3 regions of the Leclercia pneumoniae genome follow, and region 3 is predicted to be linked to each of the others. Evidence: predicted binding sites of a transcription regulator. Region 3 holds the regulator's gene; each other region holds the start of a gene.
The links. The regulator Fur, encoded in region 3, represses iron uptake genes when iron is present. The targets are predictions, from matches to a motif close to ATAATAATGAGAACNACTATCAA.

Region 1: a site for Fur is predicted at 2,591-2,613, ahead of sufA (Fe-S cluster assembly scaffold SufA). Genes of this name have one in related genera too.
Region 2: a site for Fur is predicted at 2,001-2,023, ahead of sodA (superoxide dismutase [Mn]). Genes of this name have one in related genera too.

Annotation. Positions count from the first base shown of each region.
Region 1 is NZ_CP071383.1:1,876,107-1,880,312, forward strand. Features, by position in the region: gene ydiJ (D-2-hydroxyglutarate dehydrogenase YdiJ) at 1-1,146, shown strand, start outside; gene menI (1,4-dihydroxy-2-naphthoyl-CoA hydrolase) at 1,143-1,553, shown strand; gene JZ655_RS09015 (YdiH family protein) at 1,642-1,836, shown strand; gene JZ655_RS09020 (hypothetical protein) at 2,060-2,215, opposite strand; gene sufA (Fe-S cluster assembly scaffold SufA) at 2,653-3,021, shown strand; gene sufB (Fe-S cluster assembly protein SufB) at 3,030-4,206, shown strand, end outside.
Region 2 is NZ_CP071383.1:4,270,758-4,274,963, forward strand. Features, by position in the region: gene cpxA (envelope stress sensor histidine kinase CpxA) at 1-462, shown strand, start outside; gene yiiM (6-hydroxyaminopurine reductase) at 566-1,240, opposite strand; gene sodA (superoxide dismutase [Mn]) at 1,307-1,927, opposite strand; gene rhaR (HTH-type transcriptional activator RhaR) at 2,080-2,928, opposite strand; gene rhaS (HTH-type transcriptional activator RhaS) at 3,000-3,836, opposite strand; gene rhaB (rhamnulokinase) at 4,138-4,206, shown strand, end outside.
Region 3 is NZ_CP071383.1:1,232,864-1,237,069, reverse strand. Features, by position in the region: gene seqA (replication initiation negative regulator SeqA) at 1-157, opposite strand, end outside; gene ybfF (esterase) at 341-1,114, shown strand; gene ybfE (LexA regulated protein) at 1,256-1,543, shown strand; gene fldA (flavodoxin FldA) at 1,699-2,229, shown strand; gene fur (ferric iron uptake transcriptional regulator) at 2,521-2,967, shown strand; gene chiQ (ChiQ/YbfN family lipoprotein) at 3,078-3,407, opposite strand; gene chiP (chitoporin ChiP) at 3,440-4,206, opposite strand, start outside.

The sequences.
Region 1 (4,206 bases), 640 kb from region 3:
AAACGCGCCAGCCTGCGTTCACTTATCGAGCGCACGCGCAATAGCTGGCATGCCCGCAAAGGGGAGTATGACTTCTCGCATGAAGTAAAAGAGGCGATGTCCGGTTGTCTGGCCTGTAAAGCGTGCTCTACGCAGTGCCCAATCAAGATCGATGTGCCGGAGTTCCGGTCACGCTTCCTGCAGCTTTATCACACCCGCTATCTGCGCCCGGTGCGCGATCACCTGGTGGCGACGGTGGAGAGCTACGCCCCCCTTATGGCCCGCGCGCCGAAGACCTTCAACTTCTTCCTTAAACAGCCGATGGTGCGCAAACTTTCCGGTAAGCACATCGGTATGATCGATCTGCCGCTGCTGTCGGTGCCGTCGCTGCAGCAGCAGCTTGTGGGTCACCGCTCCGCCAACACTACGCTCGAACAGCTCGAAGCCCTGAGCGACGAACAGAAAGCCCGCACCGTGCTGGTGGTGCAGGATCCTTTTACCAGCTATTACGACGCGCAGGTTGTGGCCGATTTCATCCGGCTGGTGGAACGCCTCGATCATCAACCCGTGGTGCTGCCGTTCTCGCCCAACGGCAAGGCGCAGCATATTAAGGGGTTCCTCAACCGCTTTGCGAAAACCGCGCAGAAGACCTCTGATTTCCTCAACCGCGTGGCGCAGTTGGGGATGCCGATGGTGGGTGTCGACCCGGCGCTGGTGCTCTGTTATCGCGATGAGTACAAACAGACGCTGGGAGACAAACGTGGAGATTTCCACGTTCAGCTGGTGCATGAATGGCTGCCAGCCGTGCTGAATAACCCTGCGGTGCCGGAGTCCAGCGGGGAGTCCTGGTATCTGTTTGGTCACTGTACGGAAGTGACGGCGCTGCCCGGGGCGCCGGGACAGTGGGCATCTATCTTCGCCCGTTTTGGCGCGAAGCTGGAAAACGTCAACGTAGGGTGCTGCGGTATGGCAGGAACTTACGGACATGAGGTGAAAAACCATGCCAACTCGCTGGGTATTTATGAGCTCTCCTGGCGCCAGGCGATGCAGCGCCTGCCGCGAAACCGCTGTCTGGCTACCGGCTACTCGTGCCGCAGCCAGGTGAAGCGCATCGAGGGCAGCGGCGTGCGTCACCCTCTGCAGGCATTACTGGAGATTATGGGATGATCTGGAGACGTACCACGACGCTTGAGGCCTTAAACGCCATGGGCGCGGACAATATGGTCGGCCTGCTGGATATACAGTTCACCCGCCTCGGTGATGATGAGCTGGAAGCCACCATGCCCGTCGATAGCCGGACGCATCAGCCATTCGGTCTGCTGCATGGCGGCGCCTCCGTGGTGCTCGCCGAAACGCTGGGGTCGGTCGCCGGTTATCTCTGCACCGAGGGGGAACAGAAGGTGGTAGGCCTCGAGGTCAATGCCAATCATCTTCGTTCTGTGCGGAGTGGTAGGGTGCGCGGCGTCTGCCGCGCGCTGCACGCCGGGGGGCGCCATCAGGTGTGGCAGATTGAGATCTACGATGAGCAGCAACGGCTGTGCTGCTCCTCGCGGCTCACAACCGCGGTGGTGTAAAAAAAGGCGGGGATGCCTTGTTTATGGTCAAAAAACGAACAGCAAAGTGTGATATACTGGTCGCGTTTTGTACATAAACGAGGACATTATGGATACCGATTTGAACCCAACCCAACTGGCCATTGAATATTTACGCCGCGATACGAGCAACCTTTCTCCGGCTCAGTATTTGAAAAAGCTGAAACAGCTTGAACTGGAATTTACGGATCTGCTCACGCTCTCTTCAAGCGAATTGAAAGAAGAGATCTACTTTGCCTGGCGGTTGGGTGTTCACGTCCATTAATTTCTGCACTCTGTAATAAAGGCCGCGATTGCGGCCTTTATGCTTTCTGTGCGCTTTGCAGAGCGGCGCCGCAATTTATGTCAAATCACCGCCCGCTATTCATGAGACTATTCTGATGCTCCTTCAAGAGCTAAGCCACAGAGTGCCGGAGATAAGCGCCGGATGGAGCAAGGAACCCTTAAGATTACCCACGGGTAGTCTTAAGGGTTTTCTTTTGGCTGAATTACAATGACAGGCCGATCGCCGCGTTCACTATGCTCGAAGCCATAAAGACGCCACCCACGATGAGAAACGCCCGGTTTTTGCGAGTGCCCGCGAGCGTCAGCATTACTATAGCCACCACGAAAAACGGGATGGCAATAATCGAAAATGTATTCATAGTGGCACCTAATCTTTAAGAGGCAGATAACGTAACCGGGTCTACCGCCTAACGCCAGACTTTGCGAACCGCCAATACAGGTAGGGTCTCGCTTCACACCTGGTTTCCCTTCTATGACTGTTCCGGAAGAGTCGGGTTGCCGGCCGCGCTCTTCATCAACGAAGCCTGCTCAAAAAACTATCTCATAAATAGGCATTCCCTATACAACTTTACCATTTCTACCCGTCTCATCGATTAGCGCGTCTAAATCCATTATTAATCAATGAATTGATTAAAATAATCCTTGCCTGATAACAACTCAGGCAGGGTCTATGCTTAATGAAAGTAGCCAAAAAGGGCGATTAAGCAGAAAGCCCCTGCTGTCAGGGGGTTGAAGTGATAATCGTTATCACTAACATGGTGTTATGCCCTGATGGCGCAACAAATGAGGTGGACCTATGGAATTGCATTCAGAAACGTTCAACCCAGCGGATTTCACATGGCGCGGACTGTCGCTTACCCCTGCGGCAGCGAAGCATATTCATGAGCTGGTGGAGAAACAGCCCGGCATGCTGGGCGTGCGCTTAAGCGTCAAGACGACCGGCTGCGCCGGTTTCGGCTATGTGCTGGATACCGTCAGCGAGCCGCAAAAAGACGACCTTATTTTCGAGCATGACGGTGCAAAATTGTATGTGCCGTTACAGGCGATGCCGTTTATTGACGGTACTGAAGTGGATTACGTGCGCGAAGGTTTAAACCAGTTATTCAAATTCAACAACCCGAAAGCCCAGAACGAATGTGGGTGCGGCGAAAGCTTTGGGGTATAGGCGGTACTATGTCTCGTAATACTGAAGCAACTGACGATGTCAAAACCTGGTCCGGTGGCCAACTCAATTATAAAGAGGGCTTCTTTACCCATTTACAAACCGACGAGCTGGCAAAAGGGATCAGCGAAGAGGTGGTGCGCGCTATCTCAGCACGCCGTAATGAGCCTGAGTGGATGCTTGAATTTCGCCTGAGCGCTTACAAAGCCTGGCTGGAAATGGACGAGCCGCACTGGCTGAAGGCGCACTACGATAAGCTGAACTATCAAGATTACAGCTACTACTCCGCCCCTTCCTGCGGTAACTGCGACGATACCTGCGCCTCTGAGCCGGGGGCCGTACAGCAGACCGGCGCCAACACCTTCCTGAGCAAAGAGGTGGAAGAGGCCTTTGAGCAGCTCGGGGTGCCGGTGCGTGAAGGGCGAGAAGTGGCCGTAGACGCCATCTTCGACTCCGTCTCCGTGGCGACGACCTATCGTGAAAAACTGGCGGAACAGGGGATTATCTTCTGCTCCTTTGGCGAGGCGATACACGATCATCCGGAGCTGGTGCAGAAATATATTGGCACCGTGGTGCCCAGCAACGACAACTTCTTTGCAGCGCTGAATGCGGCCGTGGCCTCGGACGGCACCTTCATCTACGTGCCAAAAGGGGTGCGCTGCCCGATGGAGCTGTCGACCTATTTCCGTATCAACGCGGAAAAAACAGGTCAGTTTGAACGCACCATCCTGGTTGCCGATGAGGGCAGTTACGTCAGTTACATCGAGGGCTGTTCTGCGCCGGTACGAGACAGCTATCAGCTGCATGCGGCCGTGGTGGAAGTGATTATTCACAAAGATGCGGAAGTGAAGTACTCCACGGTACAAAACTGGTTCCCGGGGGATAACAACACCGGCGGCATCCTGAACTTCGTCACCAAGCGTGCCCTGTGCGAAGGTGAAAACAGCAAGATGTCCTGGACCCAGTCGGAAACCGGCTCCGCCATCACCTGGAAGTACCCAAGCTGCATTCTGCGCGGCGATAACTCCATCGGTGAGTTTTACTCCGTGGCGCTGACCAGCGGTCATCAGCAGGCCGATACCGGCACCAAGATGATCCACATCGGCAAAAACACCAAATCAACCATCATCTCGAAGGGGATCTCTGCCGGACAGAGCCAGAACAGCTATCGGGGGCTGGTAAAAATCA
Region 2 (4,206 bases), 1.4 Mb from region 3:
AGCGAAAAGGTGAAGGCCAATCACCTGTGGCATGAGGTGCTGGACAACGCCGCCTTTGAAGCTGAGCAGATGGGCAAGTCGTTTACCGTTAACTTCCCGCCCGGACCCTGGCCGCTGTACGGTAACCCCAACACGCTGGAAAGCGCGCTGGAGAATATCGTGCGTAACGCCCTGCGTTACTCGCATACGAAGATTGAGGTGGCCTTCTCGGTCGATAAAGACGGCATTACCATTAACGTGGATGATGACGGCCCGGGCGTCAGTCCGGAAGACCGCGAACAGATTTTCCGTCCGTTCTACCGTACCGATGAGGCGCGCGATCGCGAGTCTGGCGGCACGGGGTTGGGTCTGGCGATTGTCGAGACCGCGATGCAGCAGCACAATGGCTGGGTGAAAGCCGATGACAGTCCGCTGGGCGGTCTGCGGTTGACGCTGTGGCTGCCGCTGTATAAACGTTCGTAGCTCCCCCCCTCACCCTAACCCTCTCCCCCCAGGGGAGAGGGGACTGCCCGGTGCGTTTTTCTCACCCTCGCCCCTTTAGGGAGAGGGCCGGGGTGAGGGGACGTTACCTCCCCCACAATCTCCGCGAATTATCCTCGATCTTCCCGCTAATACGGCGCTTCTGCATCGTTCTGGTCCAGCTGGTGGACAATCCTGCCGCCGACAGCAGACGATGGTACTGCTCATCGTCAAACGGCATATGCCAGGCGATCGCGCAGGCATCGTACACCGACACATCACTCACACGGGAAACGAGTTCCAGTGGGGCATCCGTCAGCACTTTCCCCGCCAGCACCACCCGGTAGAGCCAGCCGGTTTTACCGGCACTTTGCAGCCGGGCGGACATATCCTCTATGCCAAAATGGTAGTTAAGTTTGAAGCACGGCGAACGCGGCTGCGTCACCTGAATCAGGGCATCACCCCAGCGGAAGATATCGCCGATAAAGACGTTTTGTTCGGTCAGCCCTTCGGTAGAGAGGTTCTCGCCAAACGCGGGGGCGACGAAGCGCTCCGCCTGCCCGGGGAATTCGTTCATCCAGAAAGCATAATGCTCGCGCGGATAGTGGCACAGCGCGCGCTCCGGCCCGCCGTGAATTTTCTTTTCAGCCTGCTCATCACCCACGAGACCGCGCTCGGTTAAGCTCAGCTCGCCGTCCACCTGTACTTTTGCGATAGCGCTGGGGCGGCTGCCTTCGTACTCCGTTACCTTGCCTGTAAACACGTTGACCGGGTAGTGCATCTCTACTCCTTCAGATACAAAAAAAGCGAGTCATCAGACTCGCTTCTCATTCAGGTCAATGCAACCTTATTTTTTAGCAGCGAAACGCGCAGCAGCTTCGTCCCAGTTCACGACATCCCAGAAGGCTTTGATGTAGTCAGGGCGACGGTTCTGGAACTTCAGGTAGTAAGCGTGTTCCCACACGTCCAGACCCAGGATTGGGAAGCCGGATGCACCAGAGATTGCTTCACCCATCAGCGGGGAGTCCTGGTTAGCAGTAGAAACTACCGCCAGTTTGTCGCCTTTCAGCACCAGCCAAGCCCAGCCAGAGCCGAAACGGGTCGCAGCGGCTTTTTCAAACTCAGCTTTGAAGTTGTCCACGGAACCGAAGTCACGCTCGATAGCGGCTTTCAGGTCGCCCTGCAGGGTGGTGCCAGTTTTCAGGCCTTTCCAGAACAGGCTGTGGTTAGCGTGACCACCTGCGTTGTTACGCAGTACGGTTTTTTTGTCGGCTGGCAGCTGGTCCAGTTTGGTGATCAGCTCTTCAACCGGCAGGTTAGCGAACTCTGGCAGGCTTTCCAGCGCGGCGTTCGCGTTGTTCACGTAAGTCTGGTGGTGTTTAGTGTGATGGATTTCCATCGTCTGCTTGTCGAAATGCGGTTCCAGTGCGTCATAGGCATACGGCAGGGATGGCAGTGTATAACTCATAATCCTCTCCATTAGTGTCGGGCGGCACAGCTGTTAATGCCGCGTAAGCAGTTGGTTCATTATAGTTAATTAAATGATATTGAAAATGATTATCAATGCCGTACACTTTGTGTGGTTATTATTTTATTATAAATGACTGAATGACGGGGCGATCATGCCGCCTTGCGGCTGCGCTGGCGCCACTGGACCGGCGTCATGCCCACTTCGCGGTTGAACACCACAGAGAAGTAGTTACTGTCCTCAAAACCACAGCGCATCGCCACCTCACTCACCATCAGTTCCGTGTGCTGCAACAGATATTGTGCGTGGCAGATCCGCAGCTGGCGCAGGTAATGATTAACCGTCATACCGGTCTGCGTGCGGAACTGTTGACGTAATGCCCGCTCGCTGCACTGCTCCTGCTCGCAGAACTTCTCCAGCACAAAGCTGCGGTTCAGGCTGCCCGCTAGGGCGGTGATAAGTTTGTCGAGAAGGGCTTCCTGCTCATTCGCTGAAGGGTGATCGGTGGCGTAACGAAAGCGCTTAAGGGTCATCACCAGCTGCGCGAAAAGGAGTTCAGACATTGAGTTAGCAAGGGGATCACTCTTCTGGCTCTCTTGCTCCAGTTGGGCAATCACCTGTCGAACCTGAGTCACGCCGTTACTGCTCAGTCGCCAGTGCGGTTCGCCGCGCGCCTCAGTAAAACGCGGAATAGCCGCCGCCCAGTCGACGTTGAGCTTCAGCCTTTCAGGGCAGTAGATAACGTTCTGCAACACCAGGTCGTTAACAGAAGCGTAGGAGTGTTTATCTTCGGCGCGAATGTAAAACAGGTCACCGCGGGTGATGCGATAAGGACGGTCATTAAGCACGTGAAGCCCGTTGCCTCGCCAGACCAAAACCATTTCGCAAAACTCATGGGTATGCTCGGCAAAGACATTTTGCGGGTAGCGATCCGCCACGGCAACGGCCTGGCCGGCACCGGCAAAAAAGTCGGCTTTGCGAAGGATCAACTGAGCGGCCACGGTACACCTCAACGACTAATAACCGCTTATTATCGGCCATTTACGCTGAAAAAACGGTGATTTTACTCGCGTTACTGAAGCGGCGTATCCCGGCCCTGGCGAATGTCGCGCGGGGACCAGTTAAATTCCCGGCGAAATAGCGTTGAAAAATGGTTACTGTCGCCGAAACCGCAGCGATAAGCGATATCTGTCACGCTCTCATCGGTGTGGCGCAACAGATGACGCGCCTTAATCAGGCGTAAACGGTTGAGATAGCGCTGTGGCGTCGACCCGGTGTGCTGTTTCAGCTGGCGATGCAGGGTGCGCAGCGAAAGCGAAAAGTTATCTGCCAGCGTTTCCCAGCACACATCTTCGGCAAAATGGTCTTCCAGCCACGCCATCAGCTGATTAAGACGCTCATCGTTATTGCCCGCCTTTTCCATCAGGCTGCTACGGCGCAGCAGGACCAGCAGCTGCATAAACAGCAACTCATAACTGGCGATCGCATGGGTATCCCCGCCAGCGTCCATCATCTCCATCTGGCTTACCAGCTGCCTCACCTGCTGTAAGGTGGACTGGTTAACACGCCAGTGCGACGGATAATGGCCGTCCTGCTCCTGCGGCAACAGCTTATTCAGTCCCGACAGAAACTGGAACGCCTCTGGCGAACGGTAGAGAACATTGGTCAGGCAGAGGTTGTCAGTATGTTCATATAAATGCCGATCATGATCGCGCACAAAGCAGACGGTACCGCCGCTAATGGTGTAGGGCTGGCCGTTGAATACGTGTATGCCGGTGCCGTGTTCCACAATCACAATCTCATGAAAATCATGATGGTGTTCTGGAAACGCCGCCTGAGGAAGCCGTGGCTCGATCGCGACTGGCGAACCTCCAGAAGGGAAAAAATCCACGCTGTGCAGTACGGTCATAACGGCCCCTACGAATGAGAAATGTTCTCAAAATAGTAATTAAGCCCCTGCGAACTCACCTTAAATTTTTGACAGCAAAGTGCGCAAAGCCTGTCGGTTTTTTAAGAAACGCGCGGAAAGATCGGGAAATGCGGTCAGGGTCACATCTCCTGAATTCCCGGGGATAACTGGAAACTGTGAACTCTCTCACGTTCACCTTCGCTTTCTTGCCAGCTGCCGATTTTGCCTGTCAGTGGCAAGAAGGTCTGTTTTTCTTCCCTTTCTTACACTCTCCGCTAATGACTTAAGAAAGGATCTGACCATGACTGTTCGCCATTGTGTGGCTGTCGATTTAGGTGCCTCCAGCGGCCGCGTCATGCTGGCCCGCTAT
Region 3 (4,206 bases):
AAGGCAGGCGCACTTCTTTGGTGGCCGGAGCGGCAGACAGGGTGGCATTAGAAACTTTCAGCATGCGCCGTAAAATGTCGGACGCGCTCTCGCCGATATGCCGGGTCTGGCTGGCAATATAGTGATAGAGCTCGTCATCAACTTCGATTGTTTTCATCTTAATCCAGTGCGATATCTTATCTGAATACAAGTCGTTGGGAGTATAAGGTCTAAACCCAACAGCGGATAGCGTCAAACCTGAGTGGCGGCAAAAGTCAGATTAAACTGTTTCCTTGCAGCCGGGCGGCAGAATGGTCAACATAATACCCTAACCTGACATCCGTAAAAAAAGAACTTTGCCATGAAATTAAATACCCGAGCGCAATCTGCACAATCGCCGCACAATAATTCTCCCGTTGTTCTGGTTCACGGTCTGTTTGGTAGCCTGGATAACCTGGGCGTGCTGGCGCGGGATTTAGTCACCGATCACGATATCCTGCAGGTGGATATGCGTAACCACGGTCAGTCGCCTCGTTCCTCTGAAATGACCTACGCCGCGATGGCTCAGGATCTGCTGGACACGCTGGATGCGCACAACATTGAGAAAGCCGTATTGATTGGCCACTCGATGGGCGGCAAAGCGGTGATGGCGCTGACGGCGCTGGCCCCGGAACGCATTGCGGGGCTGGTGGTCATTGATGTGGCGCCGGTTAATTATCAAGTACGTCGTCATGATGAGATCTTTGCTGCTATCAATGCGGTCACGGACGCAGCGGTGACGACACGCCAGCAGGCCGCTGCGATTATGCGCCAGCATCTCGATGAAGAGGGGGTGGTGCAGTTCTTGCTGAAATCCTTTATTGATGGCGCCTGGCGCTTCGATGTTGCTGTGTTGTGGGATCAATATGCCAATATTGTGGGCTGGCAGACCGTTCCGGTCTGGCCGCATCCGACGCTCTTTATTTGCGGTGGCAACTCACCTTACGTTACCGAGGCTTACCGTGAAGCACTTCTGGCGCAATTCCCTCAGGCCCGGGCGCATGTCATTGCGGGGGCAGGACACTGGGTTCATGCTGAAAAACCTGATGCCGTGCTACGTGCCATCCGTCGTTACCTCGCTGAAGGCGAGAATTGATTAAAAAATTGATTAAAAAGAAAGCGACCGGTCGTCTGGGGGCGACCAGTCGTTGGCGTGCTGTTTTCGGTGATGTATGATGGCGCGCTTATCGCCCGGGCTTTAGCAGGGCGTCTTTGTTTCCCCCGAAGTCTCAAAATCATGGCCAAAGAACAAACGGACCGCACGACACTAGATCTGTTCGCGAATGAGCGTCGCCCGGGACGACCGAAAACCAATCCGCTTTCGCGCGATGAACAGCTGCGCATCAATAAGCGCAACCAACTTAAACGCGATAAAAGTCGTGGGCTTAAACGCGTCGAGTTAAAATTGAACGCTGACGCCGTAGATGCCCTGAACGAACTGGCCGCGGCCCGGGAGATGAGCCGTAGCGAACTTATCGAAGAGATGCTGATGCTGCAGCTGGAACAGCTGCACGGCAAAGCCTAAGTCAGAAAAATCCCCTTCTTCTTGTTTTCATGTAGCACAGAGTGCAGTCCTGCGCGATAGCAGTTTCCGCAGGCTTCTCTGTTCTGCTATGATTGCCCTTATCCGTGGACAATTTGCGCCACCATACTATTAAGTTTCAAGAGGTTATTTTACTCATGGCTATCATCGGCATTTTTTTCGGCAGCGACACCGGTAACACGGAAAACATCGCAAAAAACATTCAAAAACAGTTGGGTAAAGACGTTGCCGATGTTCATGACATAGCTAAAAGCAGCAAAGAAGATCTGGAAGGCTACGATATTCTGCTGCTGGGCATCCCGACCTGGTACTACGGCGAAGCGCAGTGTGACTGGGATGACTTCTTCCCGTCCCTCGAAGAGGTAGACTTCACCGGTAAGCTGGTTGCCCTCTTCGGCTGTGGGGATCAGGAAGACTACGCAGAGTACTTCTGCGATGCCCTGGGTACGATTCGCGACATCATCGAACCACGCGGCGCCGTGATCGTGGGTCACTGGCCAACGGCGGGCTATCACTTCGAAGCCTCTAAAGGTCTGGCGGATGATAATAACTTTGTGGGCCTGGCCATCGATGAAGATCGTCAGCCAGAGCTGACCGCAGAGCGCGTTGATAAATGGGTTAAGCAGATTCGTGAAGAGCTGCAGCTCGACGCCATTATCAATGCCTGATTGCAATACAGCGCAGCGATGACGCTGCGCTGTATTGATAGGTAATATCAATCAAAATAATTGCTACAAATTTTTAACTTTTGCTTTCATACCTGTACAATGATCCAGGTCAAACGGGGTAGCTTGATAACAACTTTGTTGGCAGCACCACGTTTTTATAAGCATACTTTGCTTGAGGCTTGCAGTTTTCATTTAAGCATGGCAGTTCTATAATGAGACGCATTATCTCAACTGCATTTTCTGTCACTTCTCTGTTTGAAGTGAATCGTTTAGCAACAGGACAGATTCCGCATGACTGACAACAATACCGCATTAAAGAAGGCCGGGCTGAAAGTCACGCTTCCTCGTCTTAAAATTTTGGAAGTACTTCAGGAACCGGTAAACCATCATGTCAGTGCGGAAGACTTATATAAACGTCTTATCGACATGGGCGAAGAGATTGGTCTGGCTACCGTTTATCGTGTTCTGAACCAGTTTGATGACGCCGGCATTGTAACCCGTCACAATTTCGAAGGCGGCAAGTCTGTTTTCGAACTGACTCAGCAGCACCATCACGATCACCTGATTTGCCTGGATTGCGGCAAAGTGATCGAATTCAGTGATGATTCCATCGAATTACGTCAGCGCGAAATCGCCGCTCGTCATGGCATTCGTCTGACCAACCACAGCCTCTACCTGTATGGTCACTGTGCTGAAGGCGATTGCCGCGAAGACGATCACGCGCACGACGCCCGTTAATCACTTCTCGTACTCTGAGCCAACCTGACGGTTGGCTTTTTTTTGCCCATCAGAAGGCAAAAAAAACCGGTGCCGCAGATGAATGCGCCACCGGGTATGATAACAACCACTTACTGTGCGTTGTTGTTACGTATTTCCTGCCAGATTTTATCGCAGCGTTTTGCCACTTCCTGATCGTTACCTGTTTTACGCGCCTGTATACAGGCCTGATAATCCATTACGCGAACGTTCTCCTGCGTAGCAAACTGTTCATGTGCTTTCTCTTTCCTTAGCACGTTCAGCACGCTCTGGCAGGCCTCCAGTTTTTCCGGGGAGCCTTGCGCCGTATTAATACAGGCGCTGTAAGCCTCTTTCAGGCGTGAATCCTCTTTCTGTGCCGGAGAGTGGGCGCAAGCCGCCAGCCCCGAGGCCAGCACGGCCACAAGAACCATTTTTTTCAACATACTCTTTGCTCCAGTCTGCGCGATGCGCATCAGAAAATGGTGAACGGTGCGATAACCATAAACTTCACGTCACGCTCATCCTGGAAGATGTTGCCATAGCCACCAGCGTAGCTCGGAATGTCGGAGTGGTTGTCGTACTGGGTGAAGTGCAGCTTAAACATGGTGCCTTTCGCACGCCCATCCTGCAGGGTATAAATCGCGTCCAGACTGTAAGCAGACTCTTTCAGACGGTAGTTAGGATCGTAATAGGCGTCTGGGGTCGCCATATCGCCCGGTTTTACATCCCAGGCGTAAGCATAAGATGCTCCCACCGCCCAGCCTGGCAGGTTCCAGTTTTTCAGATCATACATAGCGCCAAAGAAGATTGCTTTTTCGCCATCGGCGTTGAAGTCAGAACGGTTATCCCACCATACGTCCAGTCGACCATTAGAGGAGGCGTAGGTTGGCGTCATACGTTGCAGGAAGTAACCCTGCTGCCCGTCGGCCTTCACATAGGTCCCTTCGAGGCGTAAATCCACCTGCCCTACCTTGTAGCCGAAGGTAAGCGCCTGCAGCCATGCGGTGCCATCATAAATATCGTTAACGCTGCCGTCGCTGACTTTATCGCGCGTACCGTAGAACTGATAAGTGGTGGTCAGTGGGCCGCCGATAATATCCAGTTTGTAGCTGGCTTTGGCGAAGTACTGATCGATATAGCCTTCCGCCTGGCCAAATGCCGCTTCCAGCACCAGGTTATTTTTGAAGTCATATTTCGCGCCGAAGGAGTGAAGATAATCCACTTTGGTGGTTTTATCAT